Regions from separate parts of the Streptomyces sp. NPDC039736 genome, predicted to be linked through region 1. Evidence: riboswitches for the same ligand, from Rfam matches in the RefSeq annotation. Region 1 holds a riboswitch; each other region holds the start of a gene.
What was found. Region 1 has a riboswitch for cobalamin ahead of ACZ56L_RS21715 (ribonucleoside-diphosphate reductase subunit alpha). Riboswitches for the same ligand answer to the same signal wherever they lie in the genome.
Positions count from the first base shown of each region.

Region 2: linked by a shared signal. The riboswitch ahead of cobN (cobaltochelatase subunit CobN) and the one ahead of ACZ56L_RS21715 (ribonucleoside-diphosphate reductase subunit alpha) in region 1 are both predicted to bind cobalamin.
Region 3: linked by a shared signal. The riboswitch ahead of metE (5-methyltetrahydropteroyltriglutamate--homocysteine S-methyltransferase) and the one ahead of ACZ56L_RS21715 (ribonucleoside-diphosphate reductase subunit alpha) in region 1 are both predicted to bind cobalamin.
Region 4: linked by a shared signal. The riboswitch ahead of ACZ56L_RS16995 (cobalamin biosynthesis protein) and the one ahead of ACZ56L_RS21715 (ribonucleoside-diphosphate reductase subunit alpha) in region 1 are both predicted to bind cobalamin.

Region 1 covers NZ_JBVIUQ010000006.1:497,718-504,956, forward strand. Annotated here, with positions in the region: gene ACZ56L_RS21710 (ribonucleotide-diphosphate reductase subunit beta) at 1-312, opposite strand, end outside; gene ACZ56L_RS21715 (ribonucleoside-diphosphate reductase subunit alpha) at 312-2,696, opposite strand; cobalamin riboswitch at 2,843-2,966, opposite strand; gene ACZ56L_RS21720 (GNAT family N-acetyltransferase) at 3,056-3,589, opposite strand; gene ACZ56L_RS21725 (YbdD/YjiX family protein) at 3,679-3,897, opposite strand; gene ACZ56L_RS21730 (carbon starvation CstA family protein) at 3,894-6,122, opposite strand; gene ACZ56L_RS21735 (GntR family transcriptional regulator) at 6,299-7,084, opposite strand.
Region 2 covers NZ_JBVIUQ010000009.1:222,972-230,210, reverse strand. Annotated here, with positions in the region: gene cobG (precorrin-3B synthase) at 1-1,038, opposite strand, end outside; cobalamin riboswitch at 1,139-1,264, shown strand; gene cobN (cobaltochelatase subunit CobN) at 1,331-4,930, shown strand; gene ACZ56L_RS27190 (flavin-containing monooxygenase) at 5,507-7,117, shown strand; gene ACZ56L_RS27185 (alpha/beta hydrolase) at 7,173-7,239, opposite strand, start outside.
Region 3 covers NZ_JBVIUQ010000003.1:130,020-137,258, reverse strand. Annotated here, with positions in the region: gene metE (5-methyltetrahydropteroyltriglutamate--homocysteine S-methyltransferase) at 1-2,172, opposite strand, end outside; cobalamin riboswitch at 2,340-2,561, opposite strand; gene ACZ56L_RS10025 (glycoside hydrolase family 18 protein) at 2,781-4,142, opposite strand; gene ACZ56L_RS10020 (GntR family transcriptional regulator) at 4,371-5,024, shown strand; gene ACZ56L_RS10015 (NCS1 family nucleobase:cation symporter-1) at 5,309-6,778, shown strand; gene ACZ56L_RS10010 (aspartate/glutamate racemase family protein) at 6,852-7,239, shown strand, end outside.
Region 4 covers NZ_JBVIUQ010000005.1:66,496-73,734, reverse strand. Annotated here, with positions in the region: gene ACZ56L_RS17005 (putative cobaltochelatase) at 1-1,641, opposite strand, end outside; gene ACZ56L_RS17000 (cobyric acid synthase) at 1,784-3,334, opposite strand; gene ACZ56L_RS16995 (cobalamin biosynthesis protein) at 3,331-4,314, opposite strand; cobalamin riboswitch at 4,351-4,498, opposite strand; gene ACZ56L_RS16990 (hypothetical protein) at 4,639-4,860, opposite strand; gene ACZ56L_RS16985 (inorganic phosphate transporter) at 4,874-6,157, opposite strand; gene ACZ56L_RS16980 (class II aldolase/adducin family protein) at 6,479-7,150, shown strand.

The sequences.
Region 1 (7,239 bases):
CTCGAAGAGCTGGCGGGAGAGGTACAGCCGCGCCTCGGGGGAGTTGATGTGCTTGTACAGGGTCAGCACGAGGTTGTTGGAGACGATCGAGTCGCCCGTGGCGAAGAACGCGACCAGGCGGCCGATCATGTGCTGCTCGCCCGGCGTCAGCTTCGCGAGGTCCGCGACGTCCGAGTGGAGGTCGACCTCCTCGACGGTCCAGGTGTTCTTGATCGCGTCCCGGTAGCGCTCGTAGAAGTCCGGGTAGCGCATCGGGCGCAGCGTCAGCTCGAAGCCGGGGTCGAGCAGGTTCTTTTCGCTGTTGGTGCTCATTACTGGCAGGCCTCGCAGGACTCGGGGTTTTCCAGGGAGCAGGCGAGCGCCTCGGCGTCGGTCGTCTGCTGCACGGGGAGGGGGACGGGGGCGGCGGCAGCGGTCTGCGAGCCGGCGGCGCGGGCGATCCGGGTGGCGGGGCGCGAGCGCAGGTAGTACGTCGTCTTCAGGCCCTTCTTCCAGGCGTACGCGTACATCGAGCTGAGCTTGCCGATGGTGGGCGTCTCCAGGAAGAGGTTGAGCGACTGGGACTGGTCGAGGTACGGGGTGCGGGCGGCGGCCATGTCGATCAGGCCGCGCTGCGGGATCTCCCAGGCGGTGCGGTAGAGGTCGCGGACCTCCTGGGGGATCCAGTTGAAGCCCTGGACCGAGCCCGACGCGTCGCGCAGCGCCTCACGGGTCTGGGCGTCCCAGACGCCGAGCTCCTTGAGGTCGCGCACCAGGTACGAGTTGACCTGGAGGAACTCGCCGGAGAGGGTCTCGCGCTTGAAGAGGTTGGAGACCTGCGGCTCGATGCACTCGTAGACGCCCGCGATGGAGGCGATGGTGGCCGTCGGGGCGATGGCCAGCAGGAGCGAGTTGCGCATGCCGGTCTTCGCGACGCGGGCGCGCAGCGCCTCCCAGCGCTCCGGCCAGGTGACCTCGACGCCGTAGTGGTCGGGGTGCAGGACGCCGCGCGCGGTGCGGGTCTTCTCCCAGGCGGGGAGGGGTCCGCTGCGCTCGGCGAGGTCGCAGGACGCCTCGTACGCGGCGAGCATGATCCGCTCGGCGATGCGGGTGGAGAGCGCCGCCGCCTCCGGGGAGTCGAAGGGGAGCTTCAGCTTGAAGAAGACGTCCTGGAGGCCCATCGCGCCCAGGCCGACCGGCCGCCAACGGGAGTTGGAGTTGCCGGCCTGCTCGGTCGGGTAGAAGTTGATGTCCACCACGCGGTCCAGGAAGGTGACGGCGGTGTGGACCGTCCGGTCCAGGCGGTCCCAGTCGATCTCGCCGCTGTCCAGGACGAAGGCGCCCATGTTGACCGAGCCGAGGTTGCAGACGGCCGTCTCGCCGTCATCGGTGACTTCGAGGATCTCGGTGCACAGGTTGGAGGAGTGGACCGTGTGGCCCGGCTCCGCCGTCTGGTTGGCGGTGCGGTTGGAGGCGTCCTTGAAGGTCATCCAGCCGTTGCCGGTCTGCGCGAGGGTGCGCATCATGCGACCGTACAGCTCGCGGGCCGGCAGGGACTTCTTGGCCAGGCCCTGCGCCTCCGCCCTGCGGTAGGCGGCGTCGAAGTCGTCGCCCCACAGGTCCACCAGCTCGGGGACGTCGGCGGGGGAGAACAGCGACCACTGGCCGTCCTGGTCCACGCGGCGCATGAACTCGTCCGGGATCCAGTGGGCGAGGTTGAGGTTGTGGGTGCGGCGGGCGTCCTCGCCGGTGTTGTCGCGGAGCTCCAGGAACTCCTCGATGTCCGCGTGCCAGGTCTCCAGGTAGACGGCGGCCGCGCCCTTGCGGCGGCCGCCCTGGTTGACGGCCGCGACGGAGGCGTCGAGCGTCTTCAGGAACGGGACGATGCCGTTGGAGTGGCCGTTGGTGCCGCGGATCAGGGAGCCGCGGGCGCGGATGCGCGAGTACGACAGACCGATGCCGCCGGCGTGCTTGGACAGGCGCGCGACCTGGTGGTAGCGGTCGTAGATCGAGTCCAGCTCGTCCATCGGGGAGTCGAGGAGGTAGCAGGACGACATCTGCGGGTGGCGGGTGCCGGAGTTGAAGAGCGTCGGCGAGGACGGCAGGTAGTCCAGGCGGCTCATCAGCCGGTACAGCGAGGCGACCTCGGCGAGAGCCCGCTCGCTGTCGTCCGCCGCCAGGCCGGAGGCCACGCGCAGCATGAAGTGCTGCGGGGTCTCGATCACCTGACGGGTGATGGGGTGGCGCAGCAGGTAGCGGCTGTAGACCGTGCGCAGGCCGAAGTACTCGAAGCGGTCGTCGCCCTCGAGGTCGATCAGCTCGTCCAGCGCCGCCGCGTGCTTGGCGACGAACTCGGCCGTGCGGTCCGCGATGAGCCCTTCGCGGTGGCCGACGGCGACGGACCCGGAGAAGCAGCCCACCCCCTGGGAGGCGGCCTCGTCCCGGATCGTACGGGCGAGCAGGCGCGCGGCGAGGCGCGAGTAGGCGGGGTCCTCGGAGATGAGCCCTGCGGCGGCCTCGGTGGCCAGCTCCCGGAGCTCGGCGGCGTCCGAGCGCGCGTTGCGCCCCCGCAGGGCGGCGGCGGCGACCCGGCCGGGGTCGGTGTCGGTGAGGTCGGCGGTCAGGTCGGTCAGGGTGCGCAGCAGCGCGGTGCCGGGGGCGTCCTGACTGTCCTGACTCTGCTCGGCGGTGGCCGGGTCGACTGGCGCGATGGTCACGTGGGGGCTCTCCCTCGCTCGGCGCGGGGCCACGGGGCAAAGCGGGGGCGCGCGAGCAGGCGTCCGCCCCGGAAGAAGGGCGCACGTCGCCTGGCGTCCACCGGCTCATCCTCGAAGCCCGGACGTATCGGAATCCGGTTCGGTCGAGCCGGATCACACCGTCGGCAGGTCCTCGGACTTGGCGGTACGCAAATGCGTACATGACACACCGTTGCGGGACAGTTCCGGATTCTCACCGGATTCCCCTGCGGCGACAGCGAGGACGAGCATACATGTGGTGGGTCCCCGTTGGGGAACCCACCACATGTTGTGTCGCGCGCCGTTGCGCTTCCCCCGCTAAAGGGGGTACGGGCCCCATTTCACCGGGGTCCTGAGCCTCCGCGCGCACCGGGCTGGAGCGCCAGTGCGTACGTCAGCAGGCCCAGTCCGGGCACCGGTTGCCAGTCCCGCTCGGGCGTCCGTACGAAGCCGAGGCGCTCGTAGATCCGGTGTGCCCCCAGCATCGTCGGCTGGGTCGACATCACCAGCCGGACGACCCCTTCCTCGGCCCGTGCGCGGGCGACACAGGCCCGCACGAGGCTCTCGCCCGCCCCGCGCCCCCGGGCCGCCCGTGCGACCGCGAGCATGCGGAACTCGGCTTCGCCGGGGACGCCGATGTCCTGGAGCGGGCTGCCCTGGGGAGCATAGGTGACGGTGCCCAGGAGGGTGTCGTCGGCGTCCACGGCGACCAGGAGGTCGGCCTTCGCGGCGCGGGAGGCGGCGTCGCGCAGGGTGGTCGCGTAGGTGTTGTCCTCGCCGCCGTCGAGGAGGCCGTCGTCGAGGTAGGCGCGGGCGGTGATCTCGCCCACGGCCGGGTATTCGGGGGGTTCCGCGATGCGGATGCGCATGTCCATGCCGGGCAGTGTGCAACGGCGGGGGCCCGGCGTCCCACCCCGTGTCGAGGGGCGGGACACCGGGCCGTACCGCGGTCGCTCCGACCGGTTCAGCAGCAGCGGAAGCCGTCGCGGGGGTCGCCCTCGCGGGCGTCGGTGCGGCTGCGCTCGAAGGCGCGGCGGGTCATGACCGCGGCGTCCGGGTCGTGCGCGCGGGCGTGGGCGACGTAGTGGTCGTACGCCGCCTCGCCGGTCACCTCGCGGACGTACCAGCGCAGCCGGGACAGCCAGTGCCGCAGCCCTGCCGTGCGCACCGCGCCCGTGGTCATACCGTGCTCTCCTCCTTGCGCGGGCGGCCGTCCGGGCCCAGGCCCGCGGCGGCCAGCTCGGCCTTCTCCTCCTTGGTGGCGAACAGGGAGGCCGGGGCGACGAGCTTCGACTCGACGTACGGGGTCTCGCTGAGCTCGACCCCGGCCGGGTTGCGGACCGCCTTCAGGCAGGCGCGGCAGGCCTCGAAGAGGACGACCAGGATCAGCACCGCGAACAGGACGGACAGGACGCCGTCGACCGTGGAGTTGGTGACGATGGTCTCCATCTGCTCGCGGTTCTTGGCGAGTCCGACCTTGTCGAGGCCCTTGTCGAGGGCGCTCTGGTAGACGTCGCGCTGGGCGAAGAAGCCCACCTTGGGGTCGGCGGAGAAGATCTTCTGCCAGCTCGCGGTGAGCGTGACCGCGACGTCCCACAGCAGCGGAGCGGCCGTCACCCAGGCGTACTTGAGACGCCCGGACTTGATGAGGAGGGTGGTGCAGACGGCGAGCGCCACGGCCGCCAGGAGCTGGTTGGCGATGCCGAACAGCGGGAAGAGCTGGTTGATGCCGCCGAGCGGGTCGTGCACGCCGACCCACAGGAAGTAGCCCCAGGCCAGGACGACGATCGCGCTGGCGATCCAGACGCCGGGCTTCCAGCTGACGTTCTTGAACGGCTTGTAGACGTTGCCCAGCATGTCCTGGAGCATGAAGCGGCCGACCCGGGTGCCCGCGTCCAGCGTCGTCAGGATGAACAGCGCCTCGAACATGATGGCGAAGTGGTACCAGAAGGCCTTCATCGCGGCCCCGCCGAAGGCCGCCGAGAAGATCTCGGACAGGCCCAGCGCGAAGGTCGGCGCACCGCCCGTGCGGTGCAGCAGGCTGGCCTCCTCGACGTCCTTGGCGGCCTGCGCCAACTGCTCGGGGGTGATGGTGAAGCCGAGGTTCCCGACCGCCTGCGAGGCCGCCTGGACGGTGTCGCCGACCACGCCCGCGGGCGCGTTGACGGCGAAGTAGAGGCCCGGGTCGATGATGCAGGCGGCGATCAGCGCCATGATCGCGACGAACGACTCGATCAGCATGGAGCCGTAGCCGATCGTGCGGATCTGGGTCTCCTTCTGGATCATCTTCGGGGTGGTGCCCGAGGAGATGAGGGAGTGGAACCCGGAGAGCGCGCCGCACGCGATGGTGATGAACACGAAGGGGAAGAGCGAGCCCGCGAAGACCGGACCGGTCCCGCTGGTCGCGAACTGCGTGATGCCGTCCATCTTCAGCGTCGGCAGCGCGATCAGCACGCCCACCGCGAGCAGCGCGATCGTGCCGACCTTCATGAACGTCGACAGGTAGTCGCGCGGCGCGAGCAGCAGCCACACCGGGAGCACCGAGGCGAGGAACCCGTAGACCACCATCCAGATGACCAGCGTGCCCGGCTCCAGCGTGAAGGTCTCCGCCCAGGAGGACTCGGCGACCCAGCCGCCCGCGACGATCGCGAGCAGCAGCAGCGCGACGCCGATCAACGACACCTCGGTGACCCGGCCGGGCCGCAGGATGCGCAGGTAGACGCCCATGAAGAGGGCGATCGGGATGGTCATGCCGATGGAGAAGACGCCCCAGGGGGACTCCGCCAGCGCGTTCACGATGATCAGTGCGAGCACCGCGAGCAGGATGATCATGATGGCGAACACGGCGATCAGCGCCGCCGCGCCGCCGACCGGGCCGATCTCGTCCCGGGCGATCTGGCCGAGCGAACGGCCGTTGCGACGCGTCGAGAAGAACAGCGTCACCATGTCCTGCACCGCGCCCGCGAAGATCACGCCCGCGACGATCCAGATGGTGCCCGGCAGGTACCCCATCTGGGCCGCCAGCACCGGCCCGACCAGCGGGCCCGCGCCCGCGATGGCCGCGAAGTGGTGGCCGAAGAGCACCCGGCGGTCGGTGGGGTGGAAGTCCACGCCGTCGTCGTTGAGTTCGGCCGGGGTGGCGCGGGTCTTGTCGACCTTCAGTACGCGGTGGGCGATGAACTTGGAGTAGAAGCGGTAGGCGATGGCGTACGAGCCGAGGGCCGCGGCCAGCATCCACACGGCCGAGACGTCCTCGCCGCGGGAGAGCGCGAGCACCGCCCAGCCCGCCGCGCCGGCGATCGCGACCAGGGTCCAGATCGCCACGGACTTGGGCGACAGCTTCCGCCGGGCGGGGCCCGGGGGCGACCCGGCCTGCTCGGTCTCGGCTGTCGGTCTCGGCTCTGCCATGGCGATCCGTCCCCTCGCGCGATCTTCACTGTCACAACGTGCGCGAAATCTAGGGGCTGCGACCGGGCCGCGTAACCCCCTGTCCGCATATCGGTACGGACACGGCCCGACCACCGCAGGTCAGCGGGGGTACCACTGTCGACCGGCGGCCCCCGGGGGCGACGGGCGTCCGGCCGTCAGTCGTTCGGGCGCCGCAGGCGGGCCACGAACTTGTAGCGGTCGCCGCGGTAGACCGAGCGGACCCACTCCACCGGCTCGCCGTCCTTGTCGAGCGAGTGGCGCGACAGCATCAGCATCGGCAGCCCGACGTCCGTGCCGAGCAGCCCCGCCTCGCGGGGGGTGGCGAGGGAGGTCTCGATGGTCTCCTCGGCCTCGGAGAGGCGTACGTCGTAGACCTCGGCGAGCGCGGTGTAGAGCGAGGTGTACTTCACCAGTGACCGCCGCAGGGCCGGAAACCGCTTGGCGGACAGGTGGGTCGTCTCGATCGCCATCGGCTCGCCGCTGGCCAGGCGGAGGCGTTCGATGCGCAGGACGCGGCCGCCGGCGGTGATGTCCAGCAGTCCGGCGAGGGTGTCGTCGGCCGTGACGTACCCGATGTCCAGGAGCTGGGAGGTGGGTTCGAGGCCCTGGGCCCTCATGTCCTCGGTGTACGAGGTGAGTTGGAGGGACTGCGAGACCTTCGGCTTGGCGACGAAGGTGCCCTTGCCCTGGATGCGCTCCAGGCGCCCCTCGACCACCAGCTCCTGGAGGGCCTGGCGGACGGTGGTGCGCGAGGTGTCGAACTCGGCGGCCAGCGTCCGCTCCGGCGGCACCGGGGTGCCCGGGGGGAGGGTCTCGGTCATGTCGAGCAGATGCCGCTTGAGGCGGTAGTACTTCGGGACGCGGGCGGTGCGGGCGGGCGCCGCCGGCTCGGTGACCGTGCCCCCCGTGCTGGTCTCCGTGCGTCCCCCGTCGGTGATCATGGTCCGCCCTTCCGGCTCCTGCGCTGCTGCCGTCACCGGCTCCTCCGTCTGTCGCGGCTCACATGGATGGTGGCACGGTCCGCCGCGCGGGGCTCGGGCTCCGCGCGATTCCTTCTTATACACCGCGACGCGTGGGAACGCCGTGGACACAGGGG
Region 2 (7,239 bases), on a different contig from region 1:
GGTGACCAGCCCGGCGCGGCCCAGGGCGTCGAGCAGCGCGGCGGCCCGCCCGGGGGCGACCCCCGGCACGACGACCCCGCGCCACGGCGTCAGGCGCAGCGTGCCGTCTCCCTGGCTGCGCGCGGTGTCGGCCAGCAGCCGCCACTGTGCGGCGGCGACACGTCCCAGGGGCACCCCCACCGACAGTGCCGCCGCACCGGGCGCACCCCCGGTGACGACGCCGAACCCGGGCGCGGCGGCCTCGCGCGGCCGTGCCGGTGCCGGGGTGCGGGCCGCACCCGCCAGGACCGCGCCCGGTGTCCGCGCAGGGGCGGCAGCCAGCTTCCGCGCCACCTGTGCCAGCAGGACGTCCGGGCCCGCCGGCAGCTCGGCGACCCGCCAGGTGCCCGCGTCCGGCGCACTGTCCAGAAAGGTTTCGGCAGCCACCAGGGCCGCACGGGCCGCCCACGCGCCCGGGACGCGCACCGCGTCGGCGGCAGCGCCGACACGCAGCAGCGCGTCACCGTCACCCTGCGCGAGCAGCGTCACGTCCGCCCCGAGCGCGTCCACGTCACCACGCCCGTCGTCCAGCGCGAACAGGAACCGGCCGGACAGGGCGACGGCCCGCCCGCTCGCGCACAGGAGCGCGTCCAACTCCGCCAGCCACGGCCCCACATCGGCGTTCCCCCGGCCGTCCAGGCCCGACAGCGGCGACGCCACCAGGTTGCGCACCCGCTCGTGCCGCGCGGACGGCAGCAGCCCCGACTCGCCGAGCCGCCGCGCGAGTTCACCGCCGCAGTCGGCGGGCAGCGCACGCAGTTGCGCGTTGCCCCGGGAAGTGAGGTGAATGTCACCCTCGCCGAGCTCCCCGGCCAACTTCCCGAGCACGTCGGCCTGCTCCGCGGTCAGGACGCCGCCGGGCAGCCGCACCCGCGCCAGCGCTCCGTCGTCCGCGCGGTGCAGCCGCAGGGACCCGGGGCACGCGTCACCACGGGTGCGCGCGGAGTTCGCACCGGAGGCCGACGGCGAAGAGGGGGACGGGGGCATGGCGGCGAGCATACCGACCCGAGGCCGACTCCTGTTCGACCGCCGGGTGCCGGGGCCTTGACCGGTACGCCTAATATGCCTGGTGGCGGACCCTGCGGTCCGTCGCCGTCGCCCGCCAGGGCGGCAGTCGCCACCGAAAGGCGACAGGGGAGGAAGCCCGGTGCGATTCCGGCGCGGTCCCGCCACTGTGAGCCCGGCCCCAGGCCGGGCGAGTCAGGAACTCCCTTCCGTAGCTTCTCGACCTGGTTCGAGCAGTCCGAACACCGCCCGGGGCGTGGACACCCCGAGGAAGGCCCGACGCCGCATGATCCTGCTCCTGTCGACGTCCGACACCGACCTGCTCAGCGCCCGTTCCTCGGACGGACCGGTCAGCTACCGCTACGCCAACCCCTCCCGCCTCGACCTGGCGGACCTGCCCGCCCTCCTGGAGGGCACCGACCTCGTCGTGGTGCGCCTCCTCGGCGGCGTCCGCGCCTGGCAGGAGGGTCTCGACCAGGTCCTCGCCACCGGCCGCCCCGTCGTCGTCCTCACCGGCGAACAGGCCCCCGACGCCCAGCTCATGGCCGCCTCCACCGTCCCCGTCGGCATCGCCGCCGAGGCGCACGCCTACCTGGCGCACGGCGGCCCCGCCAACCTGGAGCAGCTCGCCCGGTTCCTCTCCGACACCGTGCTGCTCACCGGCCACGGCTTCGAGTCGCCCGCGCCGGCGCCCTCCTGGGGCCCCCTGGAGCGCACCGCCCGCGAGGACGTCGAGGGCCCGACCGTCGCGGTGCTCTACTACCGCGCCCACCACATGAGCGGCAACACCGCCTTCATCGACGCCCTGTGCGGCGAGATCGAGGCGGCCGGGGCCCGCCCGCTGCCGCTGTACGTCGCGTCCCTGCGCACCCCGGAGCCGGAGCTCATCGAGGAGCTGCGCGCCGCCGACGCCATCGTCACCACCGTGCTCGCGGCCGGCGGCACCCGCCCCGCCGAGGCCTCCGCGGGCGGCGACGACGAGTCCTGGGACGCGGGCGCCCTCACCGGCCTCGACGTCCCGATCCTCCAGGCGCTGTGCCTCACCAGCCCGCGCGCCGCCTGGGAGGAGAACGACGAGGGCGTCTCCCCGCTGGACGCCGCCACCCAGATCGCCGTCCCCGAGTTCGACGGCCGCCTGATCACCGTCCCGTTCTCCTTCAAGGAGATCGACGAGGACGGCCTGCCGTCGTACGTCGCCGACCCCGAGCGCGCCGCCCGCGTCGCCGGGATCGCCGTGCGCCACGCCCGGCTGCGGCACATCCCCAACGCCGAGAAGAAGCTCGCGCTGGTCCTGTCCGCGTACCCGACCAAGCACTCCCGGATCGGCAACGCGGTCGGCCTCGACACCCCCGCCAGCGCGGTCGCCCTGCTGCGCCGCCTGCAGGAGGAGGGGTACGACTTCGGCACGCAGGAGATCCCCGGCCTGGTGTCCGGCGACGGCGACGAGCTGATCTACGCCCTCATCGAGGCCGGCGGCCACGACCAGGAGTGGCTCACCGAGGAGCAGCTCGCCCGCAACCCCGTGCGCATCCCGGCCGCCGACTACCGGCGCTGGTTCGCCACCCTGCCCGCCGAGCTGCGCGAGTCCGTGGAGCGGCACTGGGGCCCCGCCCCGGGCGAGATGTTCGTGGACCGGTCCGCCAACCCGGAGGGCGACATCGTGCTCGCCGCCCTGCGGTTCGGGAACCTCCTCGTCCTCATCCAGCCGCCGCGCGGCTTCGGCGAGAACCCGATCGCGATCTACCACGACCCGGACCTGCCGCCCTCGCACCACTACCTGGCCGCCTACCGCTGGATCGCCGCGTCCGCCGCCGACAACGGCTTCGGCGCCGACGCGATGGTCCACCTCGGCAAGCACGGCAACCTGGAGTGGCTGCCCGGCAAGAACGCGGGCCTGTCCGCCGCCTGCGGCCCCGACGCCGCCCTCGGCGACCTCCCCCTGATCTACCCGTTCCTGGTCAACGACCCGGGCGAGGGCACCCAGGCCAAGCGCCGGGTGCACGCCACCCTGATCGACCACCTGGTGCCGCCGATGGCCCGCGCCGACAGCTACGGCGACATCGCCCGCCTGGAACAACTCCTCGACGAGCACGCCCAGATCGCGGCCATGGACCCGGCGAAGCTGCCCGCGATCCGCGCCCAGATCTGGACGCTCATCCAGGCCGCGAAGCTCGACCACGACCTCGGCATCGAGAACCGGCCCGAGGACGAGGGCTTCGACGACTTCATCATGCATCTCGACGGCTGGCTCTGCGAGATCAAGGACGTCCAGATCCGCGACGGCCTGCACGTCCTCGGCGGCGCCCCCGCCGGGGAGGCCCGCGTCAACCTGGTCCTGGCGATCCTGCGCGCCCGCCAGATCTGGGGCGGCACGGCGTCGCTGCCCGGCCTGCGCGAGGCCCTCGGCCTGGACGAGTCGGCGGCGAAGCGCACCGACGCGGACACGGTCGAGGAGCAGGCCCGCGGCCTGGTCCAGGCCATGGAGGACGCGGACTGGGCCCCGGAGGCCGTGGCGGGCGTCGCCGAAGGACACCCGGCCGCCGTCGCCGACATCCTCGACTTCGCCGCCCGCGAGGTCGTGCCGCGCCTGGCCGCCACCACCGACGAACTCACCCACGCCGTCCACGGACTGAACGGCGGCTTCGTCCCGGCGGGCCCCTCCGGCTCCCCGCTGCGCGGCCTGGTCAACGTCCTGCCGACCGGCCGCAACTTCTACTCCGTCGACCCCAAGGCCGTGCCCTCCAAGCTGGCCTGGGAGACCGGCCAGGCCCTCGCGGACTCCCTCCTCCAGCGCTACCGGGCCGACAACGGCGAATGGCCGACCTCCGTGGGCCTGTCCCTCTGGGGCACCAGCGCCATGCGCACCGCCGGCGACGACATCGCCGAAGCCTTCGCGCTGCTGGGCATACGCCCCGTCTGGGACGACGCCTCGCGCCGCGTCACCGGCCTGGAGGCCATCCCCGCCGAGGAGCTGGGCCGTCCCCGCGTCGACGTCACCCTGCGCATCTCGGGCTTCTTCCGCGACGCGTTCCCGCACACCATCGGCCTGCTGGACGACGCGGTGCGCCTCGCCGCCTCGCTGGACGAGCCGGCCGAGGTCAACTACGTACGGGCGCACACCCAGGCCGACCTCGCCGAGCACGGTGACGAACGCCGCGCCACCACCCGCATCTTCGGCTCCCGCCCGGGAACGTACGGCGCGGGCCTGCTCCAGCTCATCGACTCCCGCGACTGGCGCACCGACGCCGACCTCGCCGAGGTCTACACGGTCTGGGGCGGCTACGCCTACGGCCGCGAGCTCGACGGGCGTCCGGCGCGCGAGGAGATGGAGACGGCGTACAAGCGCATCGAGGTCGCGGCGAAGAACACCGACACCCGCGAGCACGACATCGCCGACTCGGACGACTACTTCCAGTACCACGGCGGCATGGTCGCCACCGTGCGCGCCCTCAAGGGCAAGGCCCCCGAGGCGTACATCGGCGACTCCACCCGCCCGGAGACGGTCCGCACCCGCACCCTGGTCGAGGAGACCTCGCGGGTCTTCCGCGCCCGCGTCGTCAACCCCAAGTGGATCGAGGCGATGCGCCGCCACGGCTACAAGGGCGCCTTCGAGCTCGCCGCCACCGTCGACTACCTCTTCGGGTACGACGCGACGACCGGCGTGGTCGCCGACTGGATGTACGACAAGCTCACCGAGACGTACGTCCTGGACCCGACCAACCGCGAGTTCCTGAAGCAGGCCAACCCGTGGGCGCTGCACGGCATCGCGGAGCGGCTTCTGGAGGCCGAGTCGCGGGGCATGTGGGCCAAGCCGGACCCGGCGGTTCTGGACGCGCTCCGGCAGGCGTACCTGGAGACCGAGGGCGACCTGGAGGACAAGGACTAGTCCTCGCTCCTCCTTTCTCCCCACCCGACGGGGGCGACCGCATCCCCGGCCCTCCCCGCCCGACGGGGGCGACCGCATCTCCGGTCGCCCCCTCTCAAACACCGGCCTCCACCACCGCCCCGCAGGCGTCACAGCCCCCGTCGCCCCCGTCCCCTTGCGCGTCGCAGCCCCCGCTCCGCCCCCGCCCCCTTGGGCGACGGGGCCGCCCCTCGCGTGAGCGCCTGCGCCGGGCGCGCGTCCCCGCCCAGGTCGAGAGCTCAGCCCCGGCACCGGGCCAGGCAGCCCCGCCCGGCTCGGGCAGGAGAGGCCCCGGACCCGCCCCTCCACCTAAAGCGCTCGCCGCGCGGCCAGTGCACGGTTCACTGCAGATGCGTCGTGGCTGGGCGCGCAGTTCCCCGCGCCCCTGAAGGGGCGCCACTCGTGGCGGGAGCCGGGCGGGCAGGTCACCGTGCCCCGGCAGGCCCCTTCCCACTCACCGGGAAGGAGCTGGTGCGCCCCGCCCGCCCCGATGGAAGGCTCCCGTCCGTGCCGGGCCGCACCCGCCGCCGCCCCCACGGATCCGAGGAGATACCGCACGTGAGTGAGAACACCCCCGCCCCCGACACGGACGTCGTCGTCGTCGGAGCCGGCGTCACCGGCCTCTACACCGTCCACCGGCTCCGCACCCTGGGCCACCGGGTGCGCGGCTTCGACCGCGCCGCTGACGTCGGCGGCGTGTGGTACTGGAACCGCTACCCGGGCGCCCGCTGCGACGTCGAGTCCTTCGACTACTCGTACTCCTTCGACGAGGACCTCCAGCAGGAGTGGGACTGGAGCGAGAAGTACGCCACCCAGCCCGAGATCATGCGCTACCTGCACCACGTCGCCGACCGTTTCTCGCTCCGCGACGCCTACACCTTCGAAACGTCCGTGCGAAGCGCGGAGTTGGACGAGGACACCCTCACCTGGACGGTGCGCACCGACACGGGCGAGACCGTCACCAGCCGCTTCGTCGTGTTCGCGGTCGGCTGCCTCTCCAGCGCCCAGCGCCCGGACGTGCCCGGTCTCGACTCCTTCGCCGGACCCTCGTACCACACCGGCGAATGGCCGCACGAGGGCGTCGACTTCACCGGGCTGCGCGTCGGCGTCGTCGGCACCGGGTCCTCCGGCATCCAGTCGATACCGGAAATAGCCGCCCAGGCGCGGCAGTTGACGGTGTTTCAGCGCAGCCCCAACTACTCCGTCCCGGCCGGCAACGAGCCCCTCGACGACGCCCGGCGCCGGCAGGTCAAGGCCGGCTACGCCGAGCGGCGCAGGCTCGCCCGGCTCAGCGGCGGCGGCTCGCCCTTCACCACGTACCCGAAGAAGACCTTCGAGGTCGGCGAGGAGGAGCGGCGCGCCGCCTACGAGAAGCGCTGGCAGCTCGGCGGCGTCCTGTACTCCAAGACCTTCCCCGACCAGCTCGTCGACCGTGCCGCCAACGACGCCGCCCGCGCCTTCTGGGAGGAGAAGGTCCGCGCCCGCGTCGACGACCCGGCCGTCGCGGAACTGCTCGTCCCGGGCGACCACCCCATCGGCGCGAAGCGGATCGTCACCGACTCCGGCTACTTCGAGACGTACAACCAGCCCCACGTCCGCCTCGTCAGCCTGCGGTCCCGTCCGATCGAGCGCGTCGACGCGACCGGTGTGGTCCTCGCCGACGGCGAGCACATCGCCCTCGACGCCCTCGTCCACGCCACCGGCTTCGACGCGATGACCGGCTCCGTGGACCGGATCGAGGTGCGGGGAAGGGACGGCCGCACCCTCAAGGAGGCCTGGGCGGCCGGCCCGCGCACCTACCTCGGCCTCGGCACCGACGGCTTCCCCAACTTCTTCAACCTCACCGGCCCCGGCAGCCCCAGCGTCATGGTCAACGTGGTTCTCGCCGGCGAGCAGCACGGCGACTGGCTCGCCGACCTCCTGGCGTACATGGAGGCACACGGCCACCGTGCCGTCGAGGCCGCTCCCGACGCCGTCGAGGACTGGGTCCGCGAATGCCGGGACCGGGCCGGGGCGACCCTCCTCATGGAGGCCGACTCCTGGTACCTCGGCGCCAACATCCCAGGGAAGCCGCGGGTGTTCATGCCGTACGTCGGGGGCTTCAAGGTCTACCAGGAGATCATCGACGCGGTCGCGGCCGACGGCTACAAGGGGTTCCGGTTCAGCTGAGCCGGGCGGGCGCGGAGGGGGCACGGCCGCCGCCGCGTCACCTCCGCGCGTCGCCTCACCCGTGCAGCGCCCGCCGCAGCGCCGCGAAGGCCTCCGTGCGTGCCGTCAGTGCCCGGGGCAGC
Region 3 (7,239 bases), on a different contig from region 1:
GCGCAGCAGGGCCGCCGCCTCCTCGGCGGAGGGAATGCGCGGGGAGTGGATGTCGTAGACGCCGGGACCGGCCTCGCGCGGATAGCCGTGCGCGGCCAGCTCGCGCGCCACCTGCATGTGCGAGCGGGCCGCCTCCAGGCTGATGACGTCCGCGTCCAGGTCGTCGATGGCCTGCACGATGTCACCGAACTCGGCGTAGCACATGTGCGTGTGGATCTGGGTCTCCGGGCGCACCCCGCCGGTGGTGAGCCGGAAGGACTCCGTCGCCCAGGCCAGGTACCCGGCGCGGTCGGCGGCGCGCAGCGGCAGCGTCTCGCGCAGGGCGGGCTCGTCGACCTGGATGACCGAAGTGCCGGCCGCCTCCAGGTCGTCGACCTCGTCGCGCAGGGCGAGAGCGACCTGCCGGGCCGTGTCGCCGAGCGGCTGGTCGTCCCGTACGAACGACCAGGCGAGCATCGTCACCGGGCCGGTCAGCATGCCCTTCACCGGGCGGTCGGTGAGGGAGTTCGCGTACGAGGTCCAGCGCACCGTCATCGGCTCGGGGCGCGAGATGTCACCGGCCAGGACCGGCGGGCGGACGTAGCGGGTGCCGTAGGACTGGACCCAGCCGTGCTGGGTGGCCAGGTACCCCGTCAGCCGTTCGGCGAAGTACTGGACCATGTCGTTGCGTTCGGGCTCGCCGTGCACCAGGACGTCGAGGCCCGCCTTCTCCTGGAAGGCCAGGACGTCGCGGATCTCGGCCTTGATCCGCTCCTCGTAGGCCGCCGCGTCGATGCGGCCGGCCCGCAGGTCGGCCCGTGCGGTGCGCAGTTCGGCGGTCTGCGGGAAGGAGCCGATCGTGGTGGTGGGGAGGAGGGGGAGGCCGAGTGCGGCGCGCTGGGCGGAGGACCGCTGCTCGTACGGTGCCGAGCGGCGGCCGTCCGCGTCCGTCACGGCGGCGACCCGGGCCCGTACGGCCGGGTCGCGGGTGATGGGGGAGTTGGCCCGGGAGGCCAAGTCGGCCCGGTTGCGGGCGAGTTCGGCGGTGATGCTGCCGGTGCCCCGGGCGAGGCCCTTCGCCAGGGTGACGACCTCCGCCGTCTTCTGCCGTGCGAAGGCGAGCCAGCGCAGCACCTGCGGGTCGACGTCCCGCTCGGCCGCCGCGTCGACGGGGACGTGCAGCAGCGAGCAGGAGGCGGCCACGTCGACGCACTCGGCCAGGCCGAGGAGCGTGCCGAGGGTGGCGAGGGACTTCTCGTAGTCGTTGATCCAGATGTTGCGGCCGTCGACGACGCCCGCGACCAGCCGCTTGCCCGGCAGCCCGCCCACGGCGGCGAGCGCCTCCAGGTTGGCGGCGGCGGGACCGGTGAAGTCCAGCGCCAGGCCCTCGACCGGGGCCTTGGCGAGCACCGGCAGGGCGTCGCCGAGCCGGTCGAAGTAGGAGGCGACGAGGAGTTGCGGGCGGTCGGTGAGCGTGCCCAGGTCGCGGTAGGCGCGGGCGGCGGCGTTCAGTTCGGCCGGGGTGCGGTCCTGGACGAGGGCGGGTTCGTCGAGCTGCACCCAGGTGGCCCCGGCGGCCCGCAGGTCGGCCAGCACCTCGGCGTACACGGGCAGCAGCCGGTCCAGCAGGGTCAGCGGCTCGAAGCCGGCGGCGACGCCCGGGGCGGGCTTCGCCAGGAGGAGGTACGTCACCGGGCCGACCAGCACGGGCCGGGCGGTGTGGCCGAGCGCGAGGGCCTCCGTCAGCGCGCCGACCTGCTGGGACGAGTCGGCGGTGAAGACCGTGTCCGGGCCCAGCTCGGGCACCAGGTAGTGGTAGTTGGTGTCGAACCACTTGGTCATTTCCAGGGGGGCCACGTCCTGGTTCCCGCGCGCCATCGCGAAGTACCCGTCGAGGGGGTCGGCGTCGACGGCCGCGCGGTGGCGTGCCGGGACGGCGCCGACCATGACGCTGGTGTCCAGGACGTGGTCGTAGTACGAGAAGTCGCCGGTCGGCACCTCGTGGAGGCCGGCCCCGGCCAACTGCTCCCATGTCGTACGGCGCAGGTCGGCCGCGGTCGCCCGGAGGGCGTCGGCGGTGACCCGGCCCTTCCAGTACCCCTCGACGGCCCTCTTGAGCTCACGGTTCCCGCCCTGGCGGGGGTAGCCGTACACGGTGGCGCGTGCTGCCGCGGCTGCGGACTTCGGTGTCACGGAAATCTCCTTCGCGAGATGACTCCTGAGCACCCCGGCGACGGGACGCGGACGCGAAGGGACGACGAACCGGGCGGGCCGCCGACTCCCTTGCGGGGAGCGGCCGTTCCGCCTGATCTGTACGCCGACCCGCCCACGAGGTCACCGGGATGTCCGCACGCGAGCGGGTCGCGTGCGGGCAACGGGCAGGTCTTCGGACTCGCGGGCACACCCACCGGAACTCCGGCGGATTCCTACTGGCCGTCGCTTCCCAGGTCCGTGCGGACCCAGTGCGTATGACGGCGTTCGTTCCCACTCACCGCTGCGGGGCAGTCCCGGATTCCCACCGGGTTCCCTCTTGCGACGCCGCTGCCTGGCGGGCAGGGCGAACCAGTTGCACGGGCCACGATAGGGGGCGGGAGGGGTGCGCCGGGACCCGGAGTCCGCCTTCCGGACCGTGACGTGGGACACGGGGGCACGCCCCCTCGGTCAGGAGACCTCCCGGGCCGGGGGTGCGCTCGGGCCGGGGAGCACACCGCCGGGGCCGGGGCGTGTCCCCGGTCGGGAGCACACCGCCGGGGCCGGGAGCGCGTCCCCGGTCGGGAGCGCACCCCCGGCCCCGCGTACGGTCAGCGCCGGCCGAGGCCCCGGTCCAGCGCCCGGTAGAGCTCGCCGTCCGCGGTGTCCGCGTCCAGCGACCAGGCCATCACGCCGCCCAGGCCCCGGGCCCGTACGTACGCGCCCTTGGCGGCGAGGACCAGCGGGTCGTCGTACGTCCACAGGGTGGTGCCGTCGAAGAGCCAGGCGTGACCGCCGAGCAGATCGCGGTGGACCTTGAACTTCCCGGCCTGCACGAGGGGCTTCAGCTCCTTGTAGTCCGCGTAGCCCGCTGCCCACGTGGCGGGGGCGGGGCCGGCGGCGGGCTGGCCGAGGCCGTCGCCGCCGCCGGTGACGCCGGTCCAGCCCTGCCCGTAGAACGGCATGCCGACGACCAGCTTGCGGGCCGGTGCGCCGCGCTTCAGCCAGGACTGGACCGTGCCGTGCACGCTGAAGTCGTTCCGGGCGAAGAGGGCCGACTGCTGGGCGGTCTTCTTCTCGCCGCTGACGTGGAAGTCGTAACCCTGGAGGTTGACGAAGTCGAAGTCCTTCATGATCTTGCGGACCTCGAAACCGGCGTCGATCTTGGCGTCGGCGGTCGGCACGAAGGCGGAGAGTTCGTAGTGCGTGCGCCTCTGCTTGCCGAGCGCGTCGAGCTGGCTGCGGAACTCCCGTACCAGCGCGGTGAAGTTCTGCTTGTCCTCGGGGCGGTAGACCGTGTCGGCGTCGCCCTCGGAGCCCGGCCACTCCCAGTCGAGGTCGATGCCGTCGAAGACGCCCTCGGCCGCGCCGTCGCCGCCGCGCGCCCCGTCCTTGGGCAGGTTGCCCTTGATGTACAGGTCGATGCAGGAGGTGACGAGGGCCTTGCGGGAGGCGGGGGTGAGGGCGGCATCGGAGAAGTGGGTCGACCAGCTCCAACCACCCAGCGAGATCATCGCCTTCAGGCCCCGGTGCTTGGCCTTCAGCTCCTTGATCTGGTTGAAGTTCCCGGCGAGTGCCTGGGTGTCGGTGTCGGCTGTTCCGTCGACGGAGTTCGCGGCGTCCAGCGGGCGCTGGTAGTCGGCCCACGGATCGCTCTCACCGGGGACCGGCGTGAGGAAGCACTTGCCGCTCTTGTCGACGTTGCCGAAGGCGTAGTTGAGGTGGGTGAGGCGGGCGGCGGTGCCGCTGGTGTCCAGGTCCTGGACCTGGTAGTCGCGGCCGTAGACACCCCACTGGGTGAAGTAGCCGACCCGGCGGAGGGCGGGCCGGTCGCCGTGCCCGGCCTGCTGGGCGGCCGGTGGAGCGTCGGGAGCCGCTGGGGCGGCGGAGGCGGAGGGGGCCAGGGTGGCGAGGAGCGAAGTGACGCAGGCGGCGGCCACGAGGGCCGACCCTTTCAGGAGTCTTCGTCGCATGAGCGGACGCTATTGGTCTGGACCATGCAGGGTCAAGGGGTGGTCGGGAAGAGGTGGGGCCGTCCTGGTCCGGCACCGTGAACACGGAGGCCGGCCGTCGGCCTCCGTCGTGCTCGCGGTGGTCGTCGTGCGCCGCCGGGACGTGTGAGCGCGCTCGCGGAGGAGTGCGGGCGGGCCGGGGCGAGCGTTCGTACGAAGCGACAACCGCCTGATGAGAAGATGTGCCGCATGGCAGGTTCTGAAGGCTTCGAGCCCGAGTCGGATCGGGTCACCCGGCAACTGCGCGACGACATCCTCGACGGGGTGCGGCCGCCCGGCAGCAAGCTCGTCGAGCGTGAGCTCGCCGCCGAGCTCGGGGTGAGCCGGCTGCCGATCCGGGACGCGCTCAAGGCCCTGGTGAACGAGGGGCTCGTGACGCCCCGGCCGCGTACGTGGGCGGTGGTGCGGGAGTTCACCCCGACCGACATCGCCGACATCGACGAAGTGCGGTCCGCACTGGACACGTTGACCTTCCGGCTGGCCGCGCAGCGGCGCACCCGCGAGGGGCTGGCGAAGCTGCGGGCCGATCTGGACGCGGAGTTCGAGGCCGCGCGGCGCGGGGACGCGGTGACGGCCCGGCGGGCGGCCGCCGACTTCCACCAGACGGCCACCTCGCTGGCCGCGAACGACCTGCTCAGCGAGTTGGAGGCGACGCTGCGCAGCCGGTTGCGGTGGTTGCAGGTGCGGCACGACGACCTGCTCGACGTGGCGCGCGAGCACGAGGGGCTGTACGACGCGATCGCGGCCCGTGACGTACCCCGCGTCGAGGAACTCGTCGCCAAGCACCTGGAGTCGGGGCGGAACTCGGCGGCGGCGCACCTGAGCGGGGCGAAGGAGGAGTAGGGGGGGCGGGGGAGTTCCGGAGGGGGGCGGAGAGGGCAGTTCGGGGCGGGTCGCGCAGTGGCGGCTCGCCCCTTTTGTGTGCCCGGGCGGGCGACGGATTCTGTATTTGGTATCCCATTTTCTCGGGCAGATCTCTTGACTGTCCCAGGAAGGCGGCCGTAGCGTCCCCGTCACTTGCTTCGGTAGCACGGTTTCGTATACCGAAATCGCTGAGAAGGGTGGCTGGTGTGACCACAGCTCAGGACGCAGTGCGCGCAGACGGGGCACAGTCCGCCGTCGGCCCGGTGGCCGGTGACGGGCCCCCGGGCACCAGCCCCCGCCTCTACAGTCCCGACCTCGCCCCGACGAAGAGGGCCGGCCGCAGTTGGGGCGGCTACAACGTCTTCACGCTCTGGGCCAACGACGTGCACAGCCTCGGCAATTACGCCTTCGCGATCGGCCTGTTCGCCCTCGGGATGAGCGTGTGGGACATCCTGGTCGCGTTCGTCCTGGCCTCCGCCCTCCTCTTCGTCCTGCTCAGCCTGTCCGGCGCCATGGGCTCGAAGACGGGCGTGCCGTTCCCGGTGATGAGCCGCATCTCCTTCGGCATCAGGGGTGCGCAGCTTCCGGCCGTCATCCGGGGCGGAGTGGCCGTCGCCTGGTTCGGCATCCAGACGTATCTCGCCTCCTCGGTGCTCTCGGCGCTGCTCATGACGCTGATACCGGGGCTCGGGGGCTGGGAGGGCAGCTCCTTCCTCGGGCTTTCGGCGCTGGGCTGGCTGTCCTTCCTGATCCTGTGGGCCGTGCAGGTCCTGATCGTCAGTTACGGGATGGACGTCATCCGGAAGTACATCGCGGTGGCCGCGCCCGCCGTGCTGATCACGATGCTGGCGCTCGCGGTGTGGATGTTCGCCAAGGCGGACTGGACGATCGCGGTGGACGCCGGGAACCCGTACACCGGCGGCGAGCGCTTCGTGCACATCCTGGAGGCGGCCGCCCTCTGGGTCGTCATCTACGGCACCTTCGTCCTCAACTTCTGCGACTTCACGCGCTCCGCCCGGAGCAACCGCTCGGTGCTGGCCGGAAACCTGATCGGCATCCCGGTCAACATGCTCTTCTTCGCGGGCATCGTGGTGGTGCTGAGCGGCGCGCAGTTCGAGCTGAACGGCACGGTGATCGCGAGCCCCGCTGACATCGTCCAGGCCATCCCCAGCACCTTCCTGCTGGTCCTGGCCTCGCTGGCGCTGATCCTGCTGACCGTCGCCGTCAACCTCATGGCGAACTTCGTCGCCCCCGTCTACACCCTGGTCAACCTCTTCCCGCAGAGGCTGGACTTCCGGCGGGCGGGCATCGTCAGCGCGGTGCTCGGCCTGGTCATCCTGCCCTGGAACCTCTACAACAGCCCCGTCGTGGTCGAGTACTTCCTCGGCGGGCTCGGGGCGCTGCTCGGCCCGGTGTTCGGCATCGTGATGGCGGACTACTGGCTGGTGCGCCGGACCCGGATCAACGTCCCCGACCTCTACACGGAGGACCCGGCGGGCGCCTACGCCTACCGGAGCGGCGTCAACCCGCGCGCGGTGACCGCCCTCGTCCCGACCGCCGCGATCGCCGTCGTCGTCGCCTTCGTGCCGTACTTCTCGGGGATCTCGGGCTTCTCCTGGTTCATCGGGACGGTGCTGGCGGGGCTGTTGTACGTCGTCCTGCCCGGCCGGGGCGCGCGTCCCCCGGAGTACGCCGACGCCGACGGCGAGGCCATCGCGGTGCCGAGCGCGTGAACCTCCCGTGAGCCTCCGAAGAATCCCCCCGAACGAGCCTCCCGAAGAACCTCCCGAAGAAGCGGAATCATTCATGCGGTTGCTGGTCGTCAACGTCAACACCACCGAGTCCATGACGCGGAGCATCGGCGCGCAGGCCGTGGCCGCGGCCGCGCCGGGCACCGAGATCGTGCCGCTCACGCCCGCCTTCGGGGCGGAGTCGGTGGAGGGCAACTACGAGAGCCACTTGGCGGCGATCGCCGTGATGGAGGCGGTACGTTCCCACCCCGGCCCCTTCGACGCGGTGATTCAGGCGGGGTACGGGGAGCACGGGCGCGAGGGCCTCCAGGAGCTCCTGGACGTTCCGGTGGTGGACATCACCGAGGCGGCGGCCTCGACGGCCCAGTTCCTCGGGCGGAGTTACTCGGTGGTGACGACCCTGGACCGCGCGGTTCCGCTGATCGAGGACCGGCTCGCGCTGG
Region 4 (7,239 bases), on a different contig from region 1:
GGAGGTCGGCGGAAGCGCGACCTCCGCCTCCTTGCCCCGGAAGGTGACCAGGCCGACCTTGTCCCGCCGCTGGTAGGCGTCGAGCAGCAGCGAGAGCACCGCGCCCTTCACCGCGCTCATCCGCTGCCGCGCCGCCATCGACCCGGACGCGTCCACGACGAACAGCACCAGATTCCCCTCGCGGCCCTCCCGGGTCGCCTGCCGCAGATCGTCCCGGCGCACGACCAGACCGCGCCCGGCGCGTCCGCGCGCGTGCTGGTGCGGGGCGGCGGCCTGCACGGTCGCCGCCAAGTGCAGCTTGGTCAGGGCGCCTTGCGGGCGCACGGCGCCCGTCGTACGGCCGTGCTCGGTGCGCGCCCGGGAGCGGCGTCCGGCCGCGCCCTCGCCCAGGCCCGGCACGCTCAGCATCTTCGTGCGGAACGGCTCGGCGGCCTTGGCGGCGGGCTGCTCGGCGCTGCTCCCGCCGGAGAGGGCGGGCTGCTCCTGCGGCGCCTCGGGCGTGTCGGGGGCCTCCGGCGCACCGGCCTCGGGCGTGTCGGGCGCGTCGTCCTGCGGGGGCAGGCCGCCGCCTCCGGGGCCGTCGGGACCGGGGTCCGGGTCGTCGTCGTTGCCGCCCTCGGGGGGCTCCGGGGGGCTGTTCTGCTCCAGCGTCTCGTCGAGCTTGTCCTCGTCGAGGCCGGGCGCGTCGAAGGGGTTGCGCCGGCGGCGGTGCGGCAGCGCGAGCAGCGCGGCCTGCCGTACGTCCTCCTCCTGTACGTCCTCACGCCCCGCCCAGGCCGCCAGCGCGGTCGCCGTACGGGCCATCACGATGTCGGCCCGCATCCCGTCGACCTCGAAGGCGGCGCAGGTCGCGGCGATCTGGCGCAGTGCGTCGTCGCCGAGCCGCACCTGGGGGAGGAGCGCGCGGGCGGCCGCGATCCGCTCCCGCAGGTCGGCCTCCTCGCCGGCCCACTTCGCGGCGAAGGCCGCCGGGTCGTCGTCGTACGCGAGCCTGCGCCGCACGACCTCCACCCGCTGGTCGGTGTCGCGGGACGCGGCGACCTCGACGGTCAGCCCGAACCGGTCCAGCAACTGCGGCCGCAGCTCGCCCTCTTCGGGGTTCATGGTCCCCACCAGCAGGAACCGCGCGGCGTGCCGCACGGAGACGCCTTCGCGCTCGACGTACGAGGCGCCCATGGCGGCGGCGTCGAGCAGGAGGTCGACCAGGTGGTCGTGGAGGAGGTTGACCTCGTCGACGTAGAGGATGCCGCGATGCGCGTCCGCCAGCAGGCCCGGCTCGAACGCCTTCACGCCCTCGCTGAGCGCCCGCTCGATGTCGAGGGCCCCGACGAGCCGGTCCTCGGAGGCCCCGACGGGCAGCTCGACCGTGCGGGCGGCGCGCGACACGCCGTCCCCGGCCTCGTGGGGACCGTCGGGACACGCCGGGTCGGGGGCGGCCGGGTCGCACGAGAACCGGCACCCCTCCACCACGTGCACCCGCGGCATCAGCGCGGCCAGCGCGCGGACGGCGGTCGACTTCGCGGTGCCCTTCTCGCCGCGTACGAGGACGCCGCCGACGGCGGGCGACACGGCGTTGAGCAGCAGCCCGAGCCGCAGGTCGTCCTGCCCGACGATCGCGGTAAAGGGGTACGGGGTACTCATACGGTCTCCATCGTCGGTCGGTCGGCTTCCCGCGGGCGGCGGGCGGCCTCGGTCATGTACGGGTGCGTCCCGGCTGGTCGCGCGGTTCTCCGCGCCCCTGACGGCATGTCATGCGGGCAGCCGTCCCCCGCCCGGGCGCGGCTCACCCCCGTACCCCCGGCGGCACGAACGGCAGTCCCGCCGGCGCGCCGGACTCGATCAGCCGCCACAGCCCCTCCGTGTCCGCGTGCTCCTCGATCAGATCCCCCAGCCGGTCCAACTGCTCCTCGCGCAACCCCGCGAAGCTCGTGTCGGCGGCCGGCACGAACCGCCGTCCCGCCGCCGCCGCGACCTCCCGCAGGAAGGCCCGCCGGAAGGCGTCGCTCTCCAGCGACCCGTGCCAGTGGGTGCCCCACACGGCCCCCACCCGGCAGCCGTCCAGGAAGGCCTCCCCGCCCAGCACTTCGGCCACCCCGTGGTGGATCTCGTACCCCTCCACGGCCTCGCCCAGCGCCGAGCCCACCGGCCGCGCCAGGGTCTTCTCCCGCGCGAACCGCACCCGTACCGGCAGCAGCCCCAGCCCCTCGACCACCCCGGCCTTCGACTCGACCTCGTCCTCGATCAGCTCGCCCAGCGCCTGGAACCCGCCGCAGATCCCCAGTACGGGCAGCCCCGCCGCGGCCCGCCGCGCCAGCGCGTCGGCGAGCCCGCGTTCCCGCAGCCACTCCAGCGCGCGAACCGTCCCGCGCGTCCCCGGCACGACCACCAGGTCCGCGTCCGCCAGCTCCTCCGCCCGGTCCACGAAGCGCACCACCACGCCCGGCTCCGCGGCGAGCGCGTCCACGTCCGTGAAGTTCGACATCAGCGGCACCGCGCACACCGCGACCCGCAGCACGTCCTCGCCGACCGGCGGCGCGACCACGGACTCCCGGACCGCGCCCCGCAGGGACACCCGCAGCCCGTCCTCCTCGTCGATGCCGAGCCCGTGCGCGAAGGGCAGCACGCCGTACGTCCTGCGCCCCGTCAGGTCCTCCAGCATGTCGAGCCCGGGCTCCAGCAGGGACACGTCACCCCGGAACTTGTTCACCAAGTACCCCGCGACCAGCCGCTGGTCCTCCTTCGCCAGCAGCGCCGTCGTGCCGAAGAACGACGCGAAGACCCCGCCCCGGTCGATGTCCCCGACCACCACCACCGGGAAGTCCGCGGCCCGCGCGATCCCCATGTTGACGATGTCCGTCCGCCGCAGATTGATCTCCGCCGGGCTGCCCGCCCCCTCGCAGATCACCGCGTCGTACTGACCGCGCAGCTCCGCCAGGCACTCCGTGACCGTGCCGAGCAGCGCCTCCCGGTGCCCGCCCTGCACGCCCTTGCCGTACGTCGTGCCGCCCGCCGTGCCGAAGAAGCCGCGCGCGCTCATCTCGCCCACCGGCCTGCCGAGCAGCACCACCTGACTGGACCTGTCGCTCCCCGGCTTCAGCAGCACCGGATTCATCAGCGCCGTCGGCTCGACGCGCGCCGCCTGCGCCTGCATCGCCTGGGCGCGCCCGATCTCCGCGCCCTCCCGCGTCACGAACGAGTTCAGCGACATGTTCTGCGCCTTGAACGGGGCCACCTTCACCCCCCGGCGCACCAGCCACCGGCAGATGCCCGCGGTGACGACGCTCTTGCCCGCGTCCGACGTGGTCCCCGCGACCAGCAGTCCGCCGCCACTCATGCGTTCCGTCCCTTCGCGTACGAGAACGCCAGCCGCCCCGCCGCACACGCGGCCAGCGCCAGCACGCCCACCCGGCGCGACAGCCGCACCGCACGTTCGATGTCGGGCACGTCCACCGGACGCCCGCGCTCCCCGTTCAGCACCGCCCGGTGCTCCACCCGCCCCGCGTACGACAGCGTTCCGCCGAGCCGCACGCCCAGCGCGCCCGCGAAGGACGCCTCGACGGGGCCCGCGTTGGGGCTGGGGTGCGCGGCGGCGTCGGCGCGCCAGGCCCTGACCGCGCCCCGGGCGTCGTCCCCGGCGAGCACCGCGAGCGCCGCCGTCAGGCGCGCGCCGGGCCAGCCGGCCACGTCGTCGAGCCGGGCCGAGGCCCACCCGTACCTGCGGTGGCGGGCCGACTTGTGCCCGACCATCGCGTCCAGCGTGTTCACCGCCCGGAACGCGACAAGCCCGGGCACACCGCCGACCGCACCCCACACCAGCGCGCCCACCACCGCGTCCGAGGTGTTCTCGGCGACGGACTCCACGACCGCCCGGGCGAGCTGCTGCCCGTCCAGGGCCTGCGGGTCGCGCCCGCACAGGTGCGGCAGCCGCTCCCGGGCCAGTTCCAGGTCCCCGGCGGCCAGCGCCCCGCCGATCGCCCTGGCCTCGCGCCCCAGCGACGTGCCCCCGACGACGGCCCAGGTGGCGGCGGCGGTCAGCGCGACGGACGCGGCGGGGCGGCGGCGTACGAGACGGGAGGCCACGGCGGCGACTGCGGCCGCTCCGCCCACGCAGACCAGGGTGTGCGCCGCGCCCCGCGCCCGGTCGTCCCGCCACAGCACCCGTTCGACGGCGGCCGCGGCACGTCCGAAGAGGGCGACCGGATGTCCCCGGCGCGGGTCGCCGAACACGGCGTCGCAGGCCATCCCGAGGGCCGCGCCGAGCGCGAACGCGTACGGGGGCACGGCGACGCAACCGCGGGTACCGCAGCCGGGCATGGCGACGAGTCCTTAACTCAGGGTCCGCGCCCTGGTTGGAGGTGACGAGCGGCTGGGAGTTCCTGGCTTCGGCACGACCCTCGTCGGGTCGGCCGTGACAGTGGCGGGACCGCGCCGGATTCGCACCGGCTTCCTCTCCATGCCGCCGTAATGGCTCCGGCAGTCCACCACGCCCCACGAACAGCCGTCAACCTAGGGTTGACCTGCGGGAGGCGGGGGGCGGGCACCGATCCGGAACGGCCGACAGCCGGCGGGGCCGGAAGACCGGCGGCCCCGCCGGCTGCTCCGGCGTCGGGGGGCGGGGCGGACGGGCCCCGCGGGTTGTCAGGAGACGATCAGGAAGATGCCGTACGCGACGGCCGCGCCGCACAGCGCGAAGCAGGCGTACGCGCCCGTGCGGGCGACCGGGGCGGAGCCGCCCGTGGCGGCGGCCGCGGTCTGCTTGGAGAGGCCCACGATGCCGAGGGTGAACAGGCCCACCAGGGAGACGGTGGCCACGAGGCTGACACCGAACACGGTGCCGAGAGCTGCCCAGTCGATGTTCATGTCGCGTGTGTCCTTAGACCGATGCGGCCGGGCGGGCCGGGTCGGCGGTGGGGGAGTGGAGGGTTGCCTTCAGGTCGCCGGTGACCGTGTGGGTGGTCCCGGCCGGGAGGAGGCCGGCGGGCGGCGGGGTGACCGCGGCCATCGCGGTGGTGACGACACCCGCGGGCTCGGCGGCCGGGGCGGCCGCGCCGCCGAGGTCGTCGGCCGTGACGTTGGTGTGGTCGACCGGCTTGCGGCGCGACAGCATCCAGATCGCACCGGAGCCCGCGACCAGCAGGATCGCGACGGCGGTGACGCCCCACGTGCCCTGACCGGTGAGGAACTCGGCGGCCGCGGCGACCGCGCCGGCGGCCGGCAGGGTCAGGCCCCAGGCGACGAACATCCGGGTCGCGGTCGACCAGCGGACCACCCCGCCCTTGGGCGCGAGACCCGAGCCCATCACGGCGCCGGAGCAGACCTGGGTGGTGGAGAGGGAGAAGCCGAGGTGCGAGGAGGCCAGGATGACCGTCGCGGCGCCGGTCTGGGCGGCGAAGCCCTGCGGCGGCCGGAGGTCGGTGAGGCCCTTGCCCATGGTGCGGATGATGCGCCAGCCGCCGAGGTAGGTGCCGAGCGCGATGGCGACGCCGGCCGAGACGATGACCCACATCGGCGGGTTCGAGCCGGGGGCCAGCACGTTGCCGGTGACCAGGGCCAGGGTGATGACACCCATGGTCTTCTGCGCGTCGTTGGTGCCGTGCGCGAGGGAGACGAGGCCGGCGGAGGCGATCTGGCCCGCCCGGTAGCCCTTGGCGGTGGCCTTCTCGTCGGTCCTGGACGCCAGCTTGAAGGTGAGCTTCGTGGCGAGGTAGGCGGCGAGACCGGCGACGATCGGCGCGGCGACCGCGGGCAGCAGCACCTTGGTGATGACGACGCTGCCGTTGACGCCGGAGGCGCCCACCGACATCAGGGTGGCGCCGATGAGGCCGCCGAAGAGTGCGTGGGAGGAACTGGACGGCAGGCCGATCAGCCAGGTCAACAGGTTCCAGAGGATCGCGCCGACCAGGGCCGCGAAGATCACTTCGGTGGTGATGCCGCTCTCGTTGATGAGCCCGCCGGAGATCGTCTTGGCGACCTCCACGGAGAGGAAGGCACCGACGAGGTTGAGCACGGCGGACATGGCCACCGCCGTCTTGGGCTTGAGAGCGCCGGTCGAGATGGTGGTCGCCATCGCGTTGGCAGTGTCGTGGAAACCGTTCGTGAAGTCGAACACGAGAGCGGTCACGATCACGATTCCGAGAAGGAGCGTGATGTGTTCCATTTACCCAGGCAATCGTTTGAGGTCAGTGGCTGTTGGACCGTAAGCAACCTGAGTGAACGGAAGATGAACTGGGCGGGGCGGCACGGTGACTCGAAACGCCGTGCCGCCGTTCCGCTTTTCACCCCGACGGCGGTGCGGCCCTAGGGGCGACCGGACCCGGCCGGGGCGTCAACCGCGCGGCAGGGCCCTCGGCCCGCCGCGCGACCCCTCGAAGAGATCCTGGTCACCCGACGGGCGGACCGCGCACCGCGCCCGTCGCCGGACGGGACGGGCCCGCGGAGTCCGGGCCGCCCGGCCGCGGCGCGCCGCCCGGCTGGCAGGATGCCCGCCATGACGACACGGGTGACGGACGCGGTGGCGGCGGCATGGCGGGACCTGGTGGACACGGCCCGCCGGTCGGTGACCGACGGGCTGGTCGTGGGGACCTCGGGGAACGTCTCGGTGCGGGCCGGCGAGGACCTGATCCTGGTCACCCCGAGCGGCGTGCCCTACGAACGGCTCGCCCCCGACGACGTGACCGGCGTCGACCGTACGGGCCGCCAGGTGCTCGGGCACCTCGTCCCCACCAGCGAGCTGCCCATGCACCTCGCGGTGTACGAGGACACCGACGCCCGGGCCGTCGTGCACACCCACGCGGTGCACGCCACCGCGGTCTCGACGCTCGTGGACCGGCTGCCCCTGGTGCACTACATGGCGGCGGCCCTGGGCGGCCAGGTCCGCACGGCGGCCTACGCGACGTACGGGACGAGGGAGCTGGCCGACAACGTCCGCCGCGCCCTGCGCGACCGCACGGGGTGCCTGCTCCAGAACCACGGGACCCTCACGTACGGAGCCACGCTCGCCCAGGCCTACGACCGCACGGCCCAACTGGAGTGGATGTGCCAGGTCTGGCTCGCCGCCTCCGGAGTCCCGGGCCTGACCCCCTCTCTGCTCACCGAGGCGCAGGTGGACACGGTCGCCGACCGGCTGCGGAACTACGGCCAACCGGGCTGACCCCCGCCCGCACCCGCGCGGCGCGACCGTCGGCGCGGGGCGGCCGGGCCACCCCGGGGGCCCCGCCCACTGGCCGTGGAAGCCGGGCG